One region of the Pseudoduganella sp. R-34 genome, then DNA from elsewhere that is predicted to be linked to it. Evidence: riboswitches for the same ligand, from Rfam matches in the RefSeq annotation. Region 1 holds a riboswitch; each other region holds the start of a gene.
The links. A riboswitch is a leader RNA that binds a small molecule or an ion and turns the genes downstream of it on or off. The one in region 1 is predicted to bind cobalamin.
Positions count from the first base shown of each region.

Region 2: linked by a shared signal. The riboswitch ahead of ACN9MW_RS10245 (TonB-dependent receptor) and the one ahead of ACN9MW_RS30750 (TonB-dependent receptor domain-containing protein) in region 1 are both predicted to bind cobalamin.
Region 3: linked by a shared signal. The riboswitch ahead of ACN9MW_RS01565 (TonB-dependent receptor) and the one ahead of ACN9MW_RS30750 (TonB-dependent receptor domain-containing protein) in region 1 are both predicted to bind cobalamin.
Region 4: linked by a shared signal. The riboswitch ahead of ACN9MW_RS29330 (cobaltochelatase subunit CobN) and the one ahead of ACN9MW_RS30750 (TonB-dependent receptor domain-containing protein) in region 1 are both predicted to bind cobalamin.

Region 1 is NZ_CP184572.1:6,714,589-6,718,750, reverse strand. Features, by position in the region: gene ACN9MW_RS30755 (FecCD family ABC transporter permease) at 1-580, opposite strand, end outside; gene ACN9MW_RS30750 (TonB-dependent receptor domain-containing protein) at 600-2,438, opposite strand; cobalamin riboswitch at 2,508-2,728, opposite strand; gene ACN9MW_RS30745 (histidine phosphatase family protein) at 2,723-3,262, opposite strand; gene ACN9MW_RS30740 (adenosylcobinamide-GDP ribazoletransferase) at 3,253-4,020, opposite strand; gene cobT (nicotinate-nucleotide--dimethylbenzimidazole phosphoribosyltransferase) at 4,027-4,162, opposite strand, start outside.
Region 2 is NZ_CP184572.1:2,221,465-2,225,626, forward strand. Features, by position in the region: gene ACN9MW_RS10235 (hypothetical protein) at 1-41, opposite strand, end outside; gene ACN9MW_RS10240 (M1 family metallopeptidase) at 38-2,227, opposite strand; cobalamin riboswitch at 2,312-2,507, shown strand; gene ACN9MW_RS10245 (TonB-dependent receptor) at 2,580-4,162, shown strand, end outside.
Region 3 is NZ_CP184572.1:330,440-334,601, reverse strand. Features, by position in the region: gene ACN9MW_RS01570 (TetR family transcriptional regulator) at 1-406, shown strand, start outside; gene ACN9MW_RS01565 (TonB-dependent receptor) at 355-2,400, opposite strand; cobalamin riboswitch at 2,475-2,701, opposite strand; gene bluB (5,6-dimethylbenzimidazole synthase) at 2,704-3,357, opposite strand; gene ACN9MW_RS01555 ((2Fe-2S) ferredoxin domain-containing protein) at 3,366-3,698, opposite strand; gene cobJ (precorrin-3B C(17)-methyltransferase) at 3,695-4,162, opposite strand, start outside.
Region 4 is NZ_CP184572.1:6,366,605-6,370,766, reverse strand. Features, by position in the region: gene ACN9MW_RS29350 (hypothetical protein) at 1-885, shown strand, start outside; gene ACN9MW_RS29345 (YkgJ family cysteine cluster protein) at 890-1,150, opposite strand; gene ACN9MW_RS29340 (YkgJ family cysteine cluster protein) at 1,165-1,407, opposite strand; gene ACN9MW_RS29335 (hypothetical protein) at 1,447-1,752, opposite strand; cobalamin riboswitch at 1,903-2,119, shown strand; gene ACN9MW_RS29330 (cobaltochelatase subunit CobN) at 2,160-4,162, shown strand, end outside.

The DNA.
Region 1 (4,162 bases):
GCCAGAAAACCATGGTGCGCAGGCGGCTTTCCGGCGCAATCGACAGCATCAGGGTGACCAGGGCGATGCAGCCCGAAGACAGGATCACCCCGGTCAATAGCAGCAGGGCAGTGCCGCCTTCCGCGGCGGTGCCGCCGCGCAGGTCGCGCCGCGCCAGGAAGTACAGCATCATCGATACCACGACCGCGCCGGCGAAGGAGGCGGCATCCACCATCCACGCCGCGCACATGAACAGTAATGCCGCCAGTGCCCCCACCGATGCGCCGGACGAAATGCCCAGCACATAAGGATCGGCCAGCGGATTGCGCAGCAAGGCCTGCATCATCACGCCGGCCAGCGACAGGGAGGCGCCGGTCACGAAAGCCGTCGCCGCGCGTTCGGCGCGCAGGCCTAGCAGGTGGCCGGGCAATGAGGCAGGCTGCCCGCTGATGAACTCCCGCAGCGCGCCAGGCATGTCGGCCAGCGGAATGCTGACCGAACCGATCATGCCGGCGGCAACCAGGCTGGCCAGCGATAACAGCACCAGCAGGATGATGACGGTGACGGCGCGCATGCGCAGGTTGGCGGAAAGTGGATGCATAGCGGGCAGCTTATCTCATTTATTTGTAGCTGAAGCGCAGGCCAGCATACACGGTGGAACCGGCGGTGGCGTAATTGCGCGCCAGTTCATAGTGTTTGCCGGCCACGTTGTTCCAGCGCAGGGTGGCAGTCCAGGAACGGTCGAATTCCCAGGCCGCATACAGGTTCAGCAAGCCGTAGCCGCCCAGGCGGTTGCGGTTGGCCGTATCGTCGAAACGGTAGCCGGAAAGCTGCCACTCGGCGCCGGTACTCAGGCTGCCCGCAGTATATTCCAGCGCTAGGTTGCCGTGGCGCTTGGCGCGGCGCACCAGCAGCTTGCCGCTGACGTCGTCCTGCGGGTTCTGCAGGTCGGCGCTCGCGGACAGCGTGAAATTGCTGCCCAGCTGCTGGCGTGCCGACAGGGAGATGCCTTCCAGCGTGGCCTGGTTGACGTTGTAGGCGCAGCCAAAGCGGAAGCCGGGCAGCGGACAAGGGGCGATGTTCACCAGCAGGTCGGTCAGCTTGTTGCGGTATGCCACGGCGCCCAGCGCTGTGCCGCCCTGTTCGAAGTGGACGCCTATTTCGCGGTTGCGGCCTTCTTCCGGGCGATTGGCCGGCAGGCCGTAGCCGGGGTAGTACAGCTCATTGAACGTCGGCGCGCGGAAGCTGGTGCCGTAGCTGGCGTTGACGCGCAGGCCCGGCGTGATGCGGTAGCCGTAGCCCAGCGAGCCGGTACTCTTCGAACCATACGGCGAGCTGTCGTCGTTTCGGGCTGCGGCGGCCAGCAGGTGGTCGCCGCGCTTCATGTTGTAGCTGGCGGCCCAGGAAGTGGTGCTGCGCTCACGCACCAGGGCGGCGGTGTTGGATTCGATTTCTTCCTTGCGGTGTTCGGCCAGCAGCTGCAGGCTGTCGGTGCCCAGCGCGATATCGTTCTGCCAACTGAACTGGGTCTGCTTGGTATCGATCTGGCTGGCGGTGGCGGCAAAGCTGCCGGACTTGTCGCGCGATTGCGCGGCTTGCGTCGTCATCTGCCAGGCGTCGCTCAGGCGGTTGCGCGAGTAAAGCGCGGCGGTGTCGAGCTTCTGCGTGCTCCAGGCGCGCACCTTGGTGCCGCTATCGTAATCCGCTTCCTGGTCGCTATGCAGGAACTGCACGCCCAGCTCGTGGCCGGGCGCGACCTGCCAGGCCAGTTGGCCGTTGGCGTGCTTGCGGTCGTAGCCGTCGTCATCGCTGTTGTAGCTGGAGCTGGCCGGCAGTGTGGCGGAGAAGCCGCCGGAGCGTTCCTTGCCCGCGCTGAGGGCATAGTTGAAGGCGCCGGCGCTGCCGGCAATGCCTGCGGTGCCGGATCGGGTGCCGTAAGTGCCTGCCAATACGCCAGCATCGATCGCCGGGCTGCCGTGGCCATTCTTCGTGAAGATCTGCACCACGCCGCCGATGGCATCGGCGCCGTACAGGGTGCTCAACGGGCCGTACACGACTTCGATATGGTCGACGGCGGACAGCGGAATGGCATTCCAGGCGGCCGCGCCGCTGCTGGCGGAGCCGATGCGTACGCCGTCGATCAGGACGATGACCTGGTTGCCGTTGGAGCCGCGCAGGAACACGCTGGCATTGGTGCCCGGTCCGCCGTTGCGGCTCACTTCGATGCCGCGCTGGCGCTGCAGCAGTTCGGTGATGGAGCCGGCGCCGCTGCGCGCGATTTCCTCTGGGCCGATGCTGAGCGTGTCGCTGATGATGTCGCGTGCTGCTTGCGGCGTGCGGGTGGCGGTGATCAGCACGGAATTCAGTACGGCAGCCTGGGTTTGTGCTTCGACGGCAGGTGCGGCAACGGCCAGTGCCAGCGACGCGATGGCCGCTTGCCGGGTAAGGGGAAAGGACATGACAACTTTCGTAACGAGCCGCCGGCCCACGTCCCCGTAAGCCGGCATGAACAGGAACGGGCGCAGGGCGCGTTCCCACCTGGTCTGGCCGGTATCCGGGCTGGCAAGTCTGGCGGCCTGGCCTTCCCATGCTTGCGCACAGTGGCCGGGAGGTCGCTGCCGCACATTGAAGGCGGCACTTGCTTACCGTTGCGGGGGCAGCACACGTTGGCTGTCAGGGACAGCGCCGTGTTTCCCGTTTAACTGCATTCGAGAATTCGATTGCGGGCACCAAAACCCCGCCATTATACGGACTTGGCTGGCCAGGACAAGCGAAGGATCCCGCAATACTTGATGTGGTTTGGCTTGGCGGCCGCCTGCTGCAAGGGCTCACCGGCGGCGATGGCCGCCATCAGGCGCATGGTGCCGGCGTGGCAGACGACAATGGCGTCGTGCTGCAACTCATCGAGGAAGGACTGCACGCGGCGCGCCACCTCGCGCACGGTTTCTCCGCCGCCAGGGCGGTAATCGAGCAGGTCGGCGGCCCAGGCATCGACCTCGGCGCGCGCGACGTCGGGCCAGCTGCGCAGCTCCCAGGCGCCGAAATCCATTTCCACCAGGCGCGGGTCGGACGTGAAGGCGCCCAGCAGGGAGGCCAGGGCCGTGCAGCGCCGCAGGGGGCTGGAGTACAGGCGGTAGCCGCGGGCGAGGGCGCTGGCCAGTTGCGGCGCCAGGGCGGCGTGGCCGGCGGCCAGGGCGTCCGCTGCTGCCGGAATGTCGCTGCTGCCGTAGCACAGGCCGGGCGCGACATCGGGCTGCGGATGGCGGACGAGGATCAGTTCCACATGCAGGCCAGTGCCGCGACGTAGAACACGGCTTCGGTCAATTGCTGGACAGCGCCAAGGCAGTCGCCAGTATAGCCGCCCAGGCGTTGCCGGAACTTGCGCGCCAGCCAGAGCGTCGCCAGCAGCATGCCGGCCAGGCCGGCGCCCAATGCAGCCGGCGGCAGCCAGCCCACGACCAGCGCGCCCGCCGCGGGCAGCGCGGCCGTCAGCGTCGCGATGGCGAACTCGCCGCCGCGCATTTCCTGCGCCAGCGGCTTGGCCTTGCCCTCCGCGCGCGCATACTCCATGCGCCAGATCAGCGAACAGGCCATGAGGCGCGACAGCGGATGGGCCGCCAGCAGGGCACCAAGCACCGCCAGCTTCGGCATGCTGGCCAGCGCCGCCACCTTGGTTGCCAGCATCAGGCCGATGCCGATGGCTCCATACGCGCCGATGCGCGAATCCTTCATGATCTCCAGCACGCGCTCGCGCGTGTGACCGCCGCCCAGGCCATCGCAGCTATCGGCAAAACCGTCCTCGTGGAAGGCTCCGGTGGCATAGATGCCGGCGGCCGTGGAAAGCAGCACGGCAAGCAGCGGCGGCAGCACCAGCGCCGCCGCCGCGTACACTCCGCCCGCAATCGCCGCCACCACCAGTCCCACGGCAGGGAAGTAGCGCGAGGCATGGTGCAGCCAGGCCGGCTCGAAACCGACCCAGCGAGGAATAGGCAGGCGCGTGAAGAATTGCAGTGCGATGAAGAACAGGCGCAACTGCTGCATGGGCGCTTACTCGGACTTCTCGCTGACCTGGGCCGACTCGAAAGTCGCCATCTGGTTCAGGAAGTTGACGGCGGCATGCAGCAGCGGCACGGCCAGCGCGGCGCCTGTGCCTTCGCCCAGGCGCAAACCGAGGTTCAGCAGC
Region 2 (4,162 bases), 2.3 Mb from region 1:
GCGGCGCGGCCGGCGTGTTTGAGGTTGGTTGTCAGCTTCATACAGTGGCGATGAAAGAGAGCAGGGTCTGGATGATGGCGGCCAGGTCGACGGTCCAGCGGCGCGACGCGCTGCCGTCCTTCTTCAGGGTGCGGCTGTCATCGAGCTTGCTGACGTCGAGCAGGTGTTTGCCCTCAGGGTCGAGCTGGGCGGATACCGCTTTCACGGGCTTGGTCCACTCGTAGGTATGCCAGCGCTGTTCGCCGCCCCAGAACACGGTCTCCTTGCTGCCATCGGCGAAGGTGACCACCAGTGTTTGCGAGACATCGGCGCCGCGCCGGCGCACGGTGACCCGTGTCAGGTAGGGGAACGGGCCAGTGCCCGGCTTGGCTTCCGGGTTGGCCTTTTCCCATGCATCGCGCAGTTGTTCGACGTGCTGGTCGACCTGCTCTTCGCTCAAGTCGGCAAGCTTGCCGCCCTTCATTTGCCGGCCCGGCAGTGGCAGCACCTCTTCGCTGCTGAAGGAGGAAATGCGGTCATCCACGCGAGTGGTGGCGTAGACCTGCTGCGCGAAGACGGTTTCCACCAGCTGGCGCTGGCCGCTGACTTCTGCCAGCGTCTCACGGAAATCAGCCACGCTTGGGTGGCGGAATTTCCAGCGGCGGTAATACTCCTTGAAGGCGCGCTCCATGGTTTCCTTGCCCAGCTGCGCTTCCAGGTCGTGCATGACCAGGGTGGTGCGCGAATACACCGGGCCAATGCCTTGCAGGCGGGTATAGGCATTCTGGCCCAGCGGATCGGAGGGCTCGTCACGCGGCGTGCCCTGGCGTTCGAACTCGAAGCCCTTGATGGTGGGCGCAAATCCGATCGCGCGCAGGAACGGCGTCGTGAGGTAGGCCTTGCGGCCCGTATCGCGCAGCATGCGCTGGTTCCAGTACTCGTTCAGGCCTTCGTCCAGCATCGGCTCTTCGAACTCGTTGCTGGCGAGGATGCCGTAGAAGTAGCCATGGCCGAATTCGTGAATGGTGACGAAATCCAGCGCCGCCGATGCGAACGTGCCCGGCTTCAGGCCGGCAAAGTTGTCGACAGTGAAGAAGGTGGGGTACTCCATGCCGCCCGCTTCGCTGGCGTTATGCGGAGGAATGACCACAGTCACGGTTTTGTACGGATAGGGGCCGAGGGTCTTCGAGAAGTAGTCCAGCGAATCCTTGGTGGCCTGCAAGGCAGGCGCCGCGTTGGATGCGAATTCCGGCGGATAAAGCACGGTGATCTTCACTTGCGGGCTGCCGGGCCCGGTCCAGGTGCCGGTCAGCGGTGCCGCAGTGCGCTTGTCGGCGGTCCACGCGAAATCGTGCACGTCGCCCTGCACGAAATGGTGGGTCAGCTTGCCGTCCTTTTCCTGCGGGGCGCCCTGCAGTTCGCCGGTGGCTCCCACGGTATATTCCCTGGGGACGGTGAGCTTGACGTCATAGCTGCCAAAGTCCGCGTAATACTCGGATTCCGCGTGGTATTCATGCGCGTTCCAGCGCACCGCGGTGGCGCCCCGTTCGCCCGGCAGTTCCAGCACGGCGATCTTGGGGAACCATTGCGCCACCAGGTGGAAGCTGTCGAAGTAGCCGCTGCGCGCCATCACGCGCGGAAGCTGGTCGAAAAAGGCGATATCGAGCGTGGTGCTGGCGCCCGCTGCGACAGCCTGCGGCAGGTCAAGGCGCACCACGGTCTGGTCGGCCGCCGGGCCGCCGTCGGGATGCACGAAAGTCCACGGCACCTTGGCGCCGCCTTGCTGCACGCTGCGCAATTCCGTGTAGCCCCATTCTCCATCTTTGCTCAGGGCGCTGTTGCGAATGCCGCTGCCGGTTTTGCGCTCCTCGGTGTGGAAGGTGCTGTAGCCGTTCTGGAAGGCATTCAGGTACAGGTGCAGGTAGACGCTGCGCACCGGTTCGGCGCTGCGGTTGCGCCAGGTCAGGCGCTGCTTGCCGTCGATGGTGTGCTTGACCGGGTCCAGGCTGGCTTCGATCTGGTAGTCCACCACGCGGTCGGACAACGTGGCCTCCTGGCCGGTGCGGATGCCGCCCCAGGCGCCGGGAGCGCTGGGCTGCATGACGGCGGCCGCCTTGGCTGGCGCCAGTGCGATGCCGCTACCGGCTTCCGGCACGGTGGCGGACGTCGCGCCACCGGCCCACAGGCTGGCCTGGACCGCGACCCCGCCCAACAGGGCGGCCGCGGCCAAAAGGTGAGTGATGCGCATAAGACTCCATTAGGTTTTTTGCAACACCAAAATATAGCCCGGGTGGCGGCCGATTGCCAAACTTTTATGCCAACTTTAACCGGCGTATAATGGCGGCGCCTTGGTGCCCGCCTCCTGTTCATGGAGGCAGTTAAACGGGAAACGCAATGTGCTGCCCCCGCAACGGTACGCAAGCGCCGTCATTGAGACGGCAGGCCGCGCCAATTAGCCACTGCTGCTGCAGGAAGGTGGCCCGGTCAGTCTTGCCAGCCCGGATACCGGCCAGGGAGGTGGAAGCGCGCCCGCGCAGGGTTCGTCTTCTGTGGATTCCGGCTGCGGGGACGCAGGCGGATACTCTTTCTACTGATTTGCCATGACCTTCATCACTTCGCGCTGCGCCGTTGCCGCAGCGGTTGCCCTGTGCTTTGCCGCAGCGGCCCAAGCCCAATCGAACACCGTTGTCGTTTCCGGTTCCCGCTTCGCCAGCGATCCGTCGCTGCTGCCGATCGGCGCCACCACCATCACCGCGGCCGACATCCGCCGCGCCGGCGTGTCCGACGTCAACCAGGCGATCCGCAAGATCGGCGGCGTGTACGGCCGCCAGAGCCTGACCGGCAGCCCCGACTTCGGCCTCGACCTGCGCGGCTTCGGCACCAACAGCGACCAGAACGTGGTGATTGTGCTGGATGGCGTGCGCCTGAACGAAAACGAGCTGTCCAGCGCAACCCTGTCCACCATTCCGATCGACATGGTGGAGCGCATCGACATCATGCGCGGCGGCGCCAGCGTGCTGTATGGCGAAGGCGCCACCGGCGGCGTGATCCAGATCACCACCAAGCGCCCGCAAGCCGGCGAGCGCAGCGGCAATATGTTCACTGAGCTGGGCCAGTTTGACAGCGGCGAGGTGCGCGCCAGCGTGGCACAGGGCTTCGACGGCTTTGCCTTCGACGCGTCGGCCGGCCACCAGCGCTCCGACAACTACCGCGACAACAATGAATTCAAGCAGTCGCGCCTTGACGGCGGCGTGAAATTCAGCACCGGCGTGGGCAGCTTCTCGCTGCGTGCCGACATCGCGCGACAGGACCAGCGCTTCGCCGGCAGCCTGACGGAAGCGCAATTCAACGCCAATCCGCGCCAGACCCTGACCCCGAACGATTTCGGCAAGCTCGATAGCGACCGATATACCGCCGCCTGGGAGCACATGGTAGGCGCCTTCGACCTGGCTGCGGAGCTGTCGCATCGCAAGAAGGAAGCGGAAGCCACTTATTTCAGTCCATGGGGCGTTTCCAGCTCCGCCTACGACACGAAGCAGACCCAGTTCTCGCCGCGCGTGCGCCACCTTGGCCAGTTCGACGGCATGCTGAATGAACTGGTCGCCGGCTTTGACTTCGGCCGCTGGAACCGCGTCACCACCGCGTCCTTCTCCGCCGCCGACGCCAGCCAGCGCAGCAAGGCTTTCTACCTGCGCGACGAAATGAAGTTCTCCGGCCCGCAGCAATTCCGCCTGGCCGCCGGCGTGCGCCGCGAACTGTTCGACAAGGATTCGATCGATCCAGTGCCATTCACCACCGCCACCTACAGCGTGAAGCAAGCCAACAACGCCTGGGAAGTGCAGGGCAGCATGCTTGCCGCGCCGGGCCTGACAGCGTGGGCCAAGATTGGCCAGAGCTACCGCGTCGCCAACTCCGACGAGAACGGCTTCACTCCGCAGGCCAACAAGCCGCTGGAAACCCAGACTTCGCACGATGCTGAAATCGGCCTTGGTTATGCGCAGGGCGCCGCCAAGCTTGACGCGCGCATTTTCCGCCACAACCTGGACAACGAGATCTATTACGACCCGACCGCAGGCATGTTCGGCGCCAACACCAACCTGGCGCCAACCCAGCGCAAGGGCTTCGAGCTCGATGGCAGCTACCGCTTCGCGCCGGAATGGCAGGTGCAGGGCCACTTCCAGCA
Region 3 (4,162 bases), 420 kb from region 1:
TGCAGCAAAGCCGCCGCTGGAGCGCTTGCGTAAGCTGGTGCATGCCTTTGTGCGCTCGGAATGTGAAGAAGCGGCGGTGCGCACCGCGCTTAACGATGCAGCGCCGCTTTACCGCGACGCGCCGGAGGCCATCGAAACCAAAGCCTCCGGCGACCGGATGTTCCGGACCTTTATCGACCAGGTGCTGCCCAATGCCACCAATGCGGAGCGTACCTTGGCAAGCGACCTGGTGATGGATACTCTCAGCGCCGTCGGCCAGCAGTTTTCCCAGGAACCCCGTACCGATAAGGAGATCAAGGCTTACGCTGGCGGCCTGGCCGATATGCTGTGCGCATATCTGGCCGGGCTGGCGGATCAGAACACGGCGCGCAAAGTCAAACGCACCGTGCGCGGTTCGCCGGGGTGACAGTGGATGTCGGACACGCCTTCTGCCGGTTCGCCCGCGAGGCGTGAGGCGTAGTAGTAGTCGACATCACTCGCCTTGCGGTCAAACAGGTTGAACACGTCGGCCGTCAGCTGCCAGCGGCGGTCGAAGCGATAGCTGGTGCGCAAGTAGGCGATAGCCGTGCTGGACGAGCGAACGCTGTTGTCCTCCATCAGCGGCCGCGGACCGAAATAGCGCAGCTGGAACGCGCCGGACCATGGGCCGATGTCGTTCAGCGTTGCGCCAAACGAAGCCACCTTCTCGACAGCGCCCGGCACACGGTCGCCGGCGGCGTCGAACTCGGTGTAGCGCGCACGCGAATAGGCCAGGTCGAAGTCCAGCAGCAGGTGCTTGGTCGCGGCGTAGTGATTGTTCCACTCGACGCCGGAACGCTTGCTGGCTCGGCTCGGCGCCGTGTCGCCGGCATCGCCGGAAAATACCAGTTCGGACCCGGAACGCAGGCGCCACAGTGCGACCGAGCTTTGCAGGCCGGTCACGAACTCGCTGCGGGCGCCGACTTCCGCACCGCGCGTTTTCACCAGCGGCGTGACAGGATCGACAGGCTCGCGTTCGCGTGGCGACAGGCGTGCCGTGGTACCGCGCGCATCGTTGCTGTGGAAGCCTTCTCCGTAGTTCACAAAGAACTCCGTCTTGCTCCAGGGCCCGAGCACAAGGGAGATCTTGGGTGATGCAATGTGATCGTTCACCTTCCCGCTGTTCTCCGCGATAGAGCTGCCGACATTGAAGCGGTAGCTGTCGTAGCGGACGCCGGCAATGGAGCGCAGCCAGTCCGTCCACTGCACTGTGTTCTGGAACCATGCGGCCATGCTCGCTTCGGTAACACGCGATTCGGCGATCGGGTGCCGCACCTGCTGCTGCGTCGTTGCGTACAGCCCGACTGGCGCAATGCGGTCGAAGCGCCCCTGCACGCCGATGTTGTTCTCCATCGAGCGTTGGCCGAGTTGACCGAACCAGGTTTGGGTCAGGTCGAAACCCGTCATCTTGCGGCGTTCCGTCTGCAGCACCTGGTCGCCGTTGACCGGATCGTCGAGGAAATAGGTGACGTCGTTGTACAGCGAGAGATCGTTGCGTACCAGATAGGCGTGCGCCTCCGTCAGCGTGTCGCCCGCGCGCTTGCGCCACTCGGCGGAAAGGCTGTAGCGCGCGGTGCGGCCGCCGTCGCTCGGATCGGCCGCACCGAATTCATCCAGCCGTCCGTCCTGTACCGCGCGCAGCGGGATCTGGCTGGTCGCGTGCCAGCCGGCCTTGTACGCCATGCCGGTAATGCTGAAACGCTCCGCGCTGTTGCCCGAACTGTATCGCAGCACACCCGTCGATTTGTGGAACGCTTCCGGCATCTGCCAAGGGCCGTCGTTGTGGCCGAAATCGAGTGCATACAGCAGGTTGCCGTTGCCAACCTCGGTGGAATTCGCCACTACGCCGCGGCGATAGTTATCCGCGCCGACGGTCAGCGATGCAAAATTTTCGTTCAGCTTATCAGACAGGCCCATATGCGCGGCGCCGGCCGATGCAAAATCGCCTTCGTCTGCGTAATAGGGGCCTTTGCGGTAGCGGATGCGGCCAACCAGTTCTGGAATCAGGAAATTCAGGTCCGTATAGCCCTGGCCGTGGCCGTGCGTGCGCATATTGACCGGCATGCCGTCGACGAAGGTGGCGAAGTCGGTACCGTGGTCCAGGTTGAAGCCGCGCAGGTAGTACTGGTTCGCCTTGCCGTCGCCGCTGTGCTGGGTGACGATCATGCCCGGCACGAATTCAAGGATCTCGCCGGGCCGCAATGCAGGCCGGTTGGCGATCAGTGCCGAAGTGATGGTTCCCTCGCTGGCAGCGTCGGAAGTGCGAATGCCATTGTCATAGTGATGGCCAACGACGTACACCCTGGCTGGTGTCTCTTGCTCTTGTGCCTGCGCGACAGCGCACAAGGCCCCCGCGACCATGGGGATCAGTTTCTTTTTCATTATGGATGTTTGAATCGGCAATCCCGCCCACCTCCCCGTGAGCGCGACCGAACAGCGCGCGCATCGTCGCCGATGCGTGCACCACCTGTCTGGCCGGTATCCGGGCTGGCAAGGCAAACCGTCTTGCCTTCCCATGCTTGCGCACAGTGGCTTGTGTAGACGGCCTTCGTTGGAGAACGATGCTTGCTTACCGTTGCGGGGGCAGCACACCCTGGCCTGCCGGCTGAACCAGCACGGCCATGTGTTTCCCGTTTAACTGCACGCTTGAACGCGCGCGAGGCACCAAACGGCGGCGATTATACGCTATGCACTGTTGTTATCCTGCCACCTGTCGGTATAAACCAGGTCGGCCAGCTTGCCGCGCATGGCCCATCCCTCGAGTTCCAGCATCGGTTTGGGGTAAAAGCCTGCGACGTGACCCAGGCAGATAATGGCGACCGGCTTGCCGCCATCGGGGATGCCCAGCAAGGCTGCCAGCTTGAGCGGATCGAACAGCGACACCCAACCCATGCCAAGGCCTTCCGCGCGGGCGGCCAGCCACATGTTCTGGATAGCGCAGGCGACCGAGGCCAGGTCCATTTCGGGCAAGGTGCGGCGGCCGAAGATGTGCTTTTCGCGATGGTCCATCAGGGCTGCCACCAGCACTTCGCCGCAGTCACGGATGCCTTCGACCTTCAGCCGCATGAACTCTTCGTTGCGGTCGCCGAGAGCGGCCCCGGTGGCCTGGCGTTCCTCGTCGACCAGCCGATACATCTGCTCGCGCAGCTCGGGGCTCTGGATGCGGATGAAGCGCCAGGGCTGCATCAGGCCGACGCTGGGCGCCTGGTGCGCAGCTGCCAACAAGCGCATGAGGAGGTCTTCATCGATTGCGCCAGGTACGAAGTGGCGTACGTCACGCCGTTCGGCAATTACACGATAAACGGCATCAATCGCTGCCTGGTCAAAACTGCTTTGCACTTCTACTCTCACTGTTGATGGAACACGATTTCCTCAACGGCCTGTCCATTGCATAGGTGTTGGTCGATGATGCGGTCCATGTTCTCGGGAGTGACATTGTAGTACCAGGTGCCGTCCGGCTGGACGCAGGCGATCGGGCCGCCCTTGCAGGCCGCGAAGCAGCTTACCCTGCTGCGCTTCACGCGCAGTTCGCCTTCGTTCAAGCCGGCTGCCTTGAATTTGTCGCCCAGGCTGTCGAACAGGGCCTGCGACTGGCCGTCGGCAGTGCAGCGCGGGCCGGTGCAAATCAGCAGGTGGCGGTGGTAGCTGCTGATCTTTGGTTTTACCGGGGTGTCGCTCATGCTTCGCTCCCTTCCGCTTCGGTGCTGGTCTCGGCTTCCCACGGCTCGTCGAGCGTGGAGCGGATATAGTCGGCGGGCAGTCGGTACTGCGCTGCCAGTTCTTCAATGCTGGCACCGGCTTCGTGTTCGGCGCGCAGCGTATCGAGCCATCCCAGCAGGCCTGTCGACAGGGAACGGCCTGCACGCTCACCTTCGCGCGTCGCGCCACCCTCTTGCATGTCGTACTTGTTGGCGTAGCCGCGCGGCGTTACCATCAGGCCGTTGCGCACGAAGGTGTTGCTGTTGCCAATCAGGACAGTGCTGAGCATGCCAATGTCGGCGTCGGCCATGCTGTCGAGGGTGGTGAAGACAATATTTTCGCGGCGGCGGTAGGCGCTCTTGACGATGGCAACTGGTGTGTCGGCACGGCGGTGGCGCAGGAACAGTCGCTGCGCTTCGACGATCTGGCGTGTGCGGCGGCCGCT
Region 4 (4,162 bases), 350 kb from region 1:
TTTCCAAAGCCGGCCGCTCCGATGGGCGAGGCCTGGTTCATGGGGGCCGAAAGGCGAATGTTCAGTGACTTGCTGGGAAACCTGGACGAGATTGCAGTGCGCGAACTGCAGGAATGTTTTGCTGAAATCGCCAGCGGTACCCGGTCATTCGGTCCGATGGAGGAATGGAAAACCTGGTACCACTACCTGCTTGCGGCGCTCCTGCCGCGCAGCCATGAGGCATGTTTTTCCTACCTGCTGGAATCGTTGATGACTGGGTTTATGGCCATTTACCCGAACGGCGTCTCTCGGGAGCCATACGAAGGCTTTCGGGAAGATGTGCTGCTAACCCTGGGACGGTGCATGATGGATGGCATGTGCTGGAACGGCACCGACATCGCTATCGGGAATATTCTGCGTCAATCAAACGACAACCCGAACCGTGTCTGGCTCTGGTGGGATGCCAGTGGAGATTTCTCCGCTTCGATGTTCTTCTGCCTGAAATATCTGCCTGAGTCTTTAGTCGAGCCTTGGCTGCGTTCCGTGTTCGATATCCCCTCACCGCACTGGCGCGCGCAGGTCGTCGTCTGGCTGGTTGGTGCGCATGGGATCCTGAACGACACAATGCGGTGGCCATCTGAATTTTCGCTGGAAGCCCGACCATACATCGGTTGGGAATGGAGTCATTGTCTCGAGGCCAGGCTGACGGTTGTAGACGACAGCGGCGCGCCGCCGGTAGCGGCGCTTGTCCCTGAGGCTGCCCGAACGGCAACGCTGGACGTGGTTCGATCGTACTTCAGCGAAGATCGATTCCTGGAATGGGTCACTTGCATTGCGACTGTTCCATATCTGGAAGCGGAACTGGCTGAAATTCCTTCGACATTCGCAACGCTCTACGTTCGCTAGCGGCTCACGGACAGGTTTCGCGTTCCAGCACCGCGAGCCACGTCATCGCCTGTTCCCGACTCTCGCCGCACATTTCGGCCGAAGGCTGCAGGCCGCCGCAGAAGGCCGGGCGTTCCGGCTTGCCGAAGATCTTGCAACGGTTATCGTCGCCCAATTGGACGCAGCGCACCCCGGCCGGTTTGCCGTTCGGCATTCCGGGAATCGGGGACGTAATCGAGGGCGCCGTGCAGCAGGCGCCACAGGCTGGGCGGCATTGGAAACTCATGGTGGGCCAGTATTTTACAGCTTCGGCCAACCCAGCCAGCGCATGGCCTGCTCGCGCGACTCACCGCACACTGCTTCGTCGGCCCTGAATTCCACGCACACGAGGGGGCGTTCGGGCAAGCCATACAGCTTGCAGCGCATGTGTGAATCGAGCTGGATGCAGGGCACGCCTGCCGGTTTGCCTTCAGGCATGCCGGGAATCGGGCTGGAGATCGCGGGCGCCGTACAGCAGGCGCCGCATTGTGGACGGCACGGGATCGGGGTGCGGTTCACAGCCGTGCGGGCGGCTTTGCCTTGCTAATGGATAACGTGGTGCGTGCGGCCGCCGAAGGCCTTGAGGGCGTCGGACAGCGACACTTCAATCTGTCCCAGGTGGGCGTCAGCCAGCACCCAGGGCTCGCCGTCCGCGGCATGGCGCTTGGCCACTTCACGTTCGACCATGGCCGCCATGCGCTCATGCAGCACTTGCTGGTAGCGCGGCGAATCCGGATTCCCAGCCTGGGCACGGGCATACATATCGGCCCCTTCCCAGAGTTCCTGGATGCGCTCATCCGCAAGTCCGGAGGCGGCTGCCAGGACTTGTAATGTTGTCTTGTTATGCATTTTTACTCTCCCAGACACGTTCTTTGACGCGTACTTAGCAGTAAATACCTAATTCTCACGAATTACCAATCATTTCTAAGAAGTGGATCTTTATAACAACAGTCGTTGCTCTTCTGGCTAGATTGTTGGCCAAGTGCAGTCTGTTAGAATGACGCACGTTATGTGATTGGTGCCTTCCTGCAAGCCTGCCGGGAGGTGAAACGGGAAGCCGGTGCCGCGCGGGATAGCCATCTTGCGCCAGTCCGGCGCAGCCCCCGCTGCTGTAAGCCGGACGAAGCTGACCAACGCCACTGTGCATCGCACGGGAAGGCCAGGCCAGCGGAGGAAGAAGGCGAGCCAGAAGACCGGCCGGTCACTTTTGATTGTGCGAAGCCCGGGGTGTGGTTTTGCGTGCTCGGAATCCTGCTGTGCCTACCACTACCTTTGCCCGGACCATTGTGGTCCTGCTATGTGCGTTCGCTTGCGCGCGTGCCAACGCCGCCGTGCTGTTTGCCATCGTGACCGAACGCGCTGCGCCTGTCGCCATCGAGGCGGCCCATCGCCACCTGGCCGGCCATCCCCAGGACCGTATCGTGTTGCGCACGCCCGCGCAATGGATGGCGGCCGACGACAAGCAAGCCGCCCAGTGGCTGGCGCAGGCGGACAGCATCCTGGCCGTATCGCTGTTCGGCGACCCGGCCCGGCGCCTGAAGGAATTCTTGCCGCGCCATGCCCGCCCGCAGGCCAGCGTGCTGGCCATGAATGGCGAGGCCACGCTTAGCCTGCTGTCGCGCGGACGGCAGGGCAGCTTGCAGGGCTTTTCGCCTGAAACGCTGCGCCAGCTCTCGACCGAGCAGCCGCCGGAAGCGGCACTGCAGGCAGCCAGGGCGCGACCGGCGGCAGGCCAGTGGCTGGCTGCGCGCCAGGTCTGGCAGGCCGGTGGCCGCGACAACACGGCAGCGCTGCTTGCGCACCTGCTCGACCCCTCGCGCGCCCTGGCCGAGCCGCAGCCGGAACCGACGCTGCGCCTGCGCGCCGGCCAGCGCGAACTGCACGACGCGGCGGCATGGGGCAGGGCGGCGCAGCTAGGCCTGCAGGCGCGTCCTACCGTGGTAGTGCTGGACCTGTCGAACATGGATGGCACGGTGCCCGATGCCGTCTGCAAGCAAGTCGAACGCATTGGCCAGCAATGCGTGCAGGTGCTGCCGCGCTGGGGCGGCGCCTCGCGCGAGGCGCTTGAGCGCTTGCCGGAACTGATTGCGCCTGCCGTGCCGGCCGCCATGGTGGTGCTGCAGGACTTTGTGGTGGGCGCCGCCGAAGGGCGCGAAGCCGTCAGCGAGGCATTCAAGAAGCTCGATATCCCGCTGTTCAAGGCGATCCGGCTGTCCGACCGCACCGCCATGCAATGGCGCTTGTCGCCGGACGGCTTGCCGCCTGATTCGGTGCAGTACCGCGTGGCGCTACCCGAGCTGCAGGGCATCGGCCAGCCCATCGTGGTGGCGGCACTGGGCGAGCCGCAGCGCGACAAGCTGACCGGCATCGAGAATCGCCCGCCGGTAGTACTGGCGGCGGAAGCGGAGCGCCTGGCTGCGCGCGTCGAGCGCTGGCTGGCCTTGCGCGCCAAATCCAACCGCGACAAGCGCGTGGCGCTGGTGTACTACAATCACCCGCCGGGCCGCCAGAACATCGGCGCCGACAACCTTGATGTGCCGGCTTCGCTGTTCGACATGCTGCACGCCCTGAAGGACGCCGGCTACACGGTCGGCGAATTGCCGGCCACGCCGGAAGCGCTGCTTGACCGCATCATGGCGCACGGCGTCAACCTGCCTGAGGACCGCGGCGCCTTGCGTGAACTGGCGGGCTCCGTGAACAGCGTCAGCGCCGCCGATTATGCGAAGTGGTTCGCGACGCTGTCGCCGCGCGTGCAGGGAGAAATGACCAGCGGCCTGCTGGGCCGCTTGCACGCCGACGTGCTGGAAGCGGAAGCTGCCGGCGAATGGGCACTCGGCCGCAAGCAGGCGGAAGTCGTGATCAAGGAACTGCAGCACCTGGTGGAGGGCGCCGATCATCCGCAGCGCGAGGCGGCGATCCGCGACCTGGCTGCGCTGTCCGATGGCTATGCGGGCTGCCTGCAGGCGAAGGCGCCGCGCCGCTGCGCTGCGCTGGAGCCGCTGCGACGCCGGGTCGCGTCCTACGGCATCGAGGGCTTGAAGGGCTGGGGGCCTGCACCGGGCAAGATCATGGTCGACAGCGGCAAGCTGCTGGTGCCGGGCATCCAGTTCGGCAACGTGTTCATCGGACCACAGCCGCCGCGCGGCTGGGAAGTGGACGAAGAGCTGCTGCATGCGAATACCAGCGTGCCGCCCCCGCACCAGTACCTGGCCTTCTACCACTGGCTGCGCGACCGCTTCAAGGCCGATGCGCTGGTGCA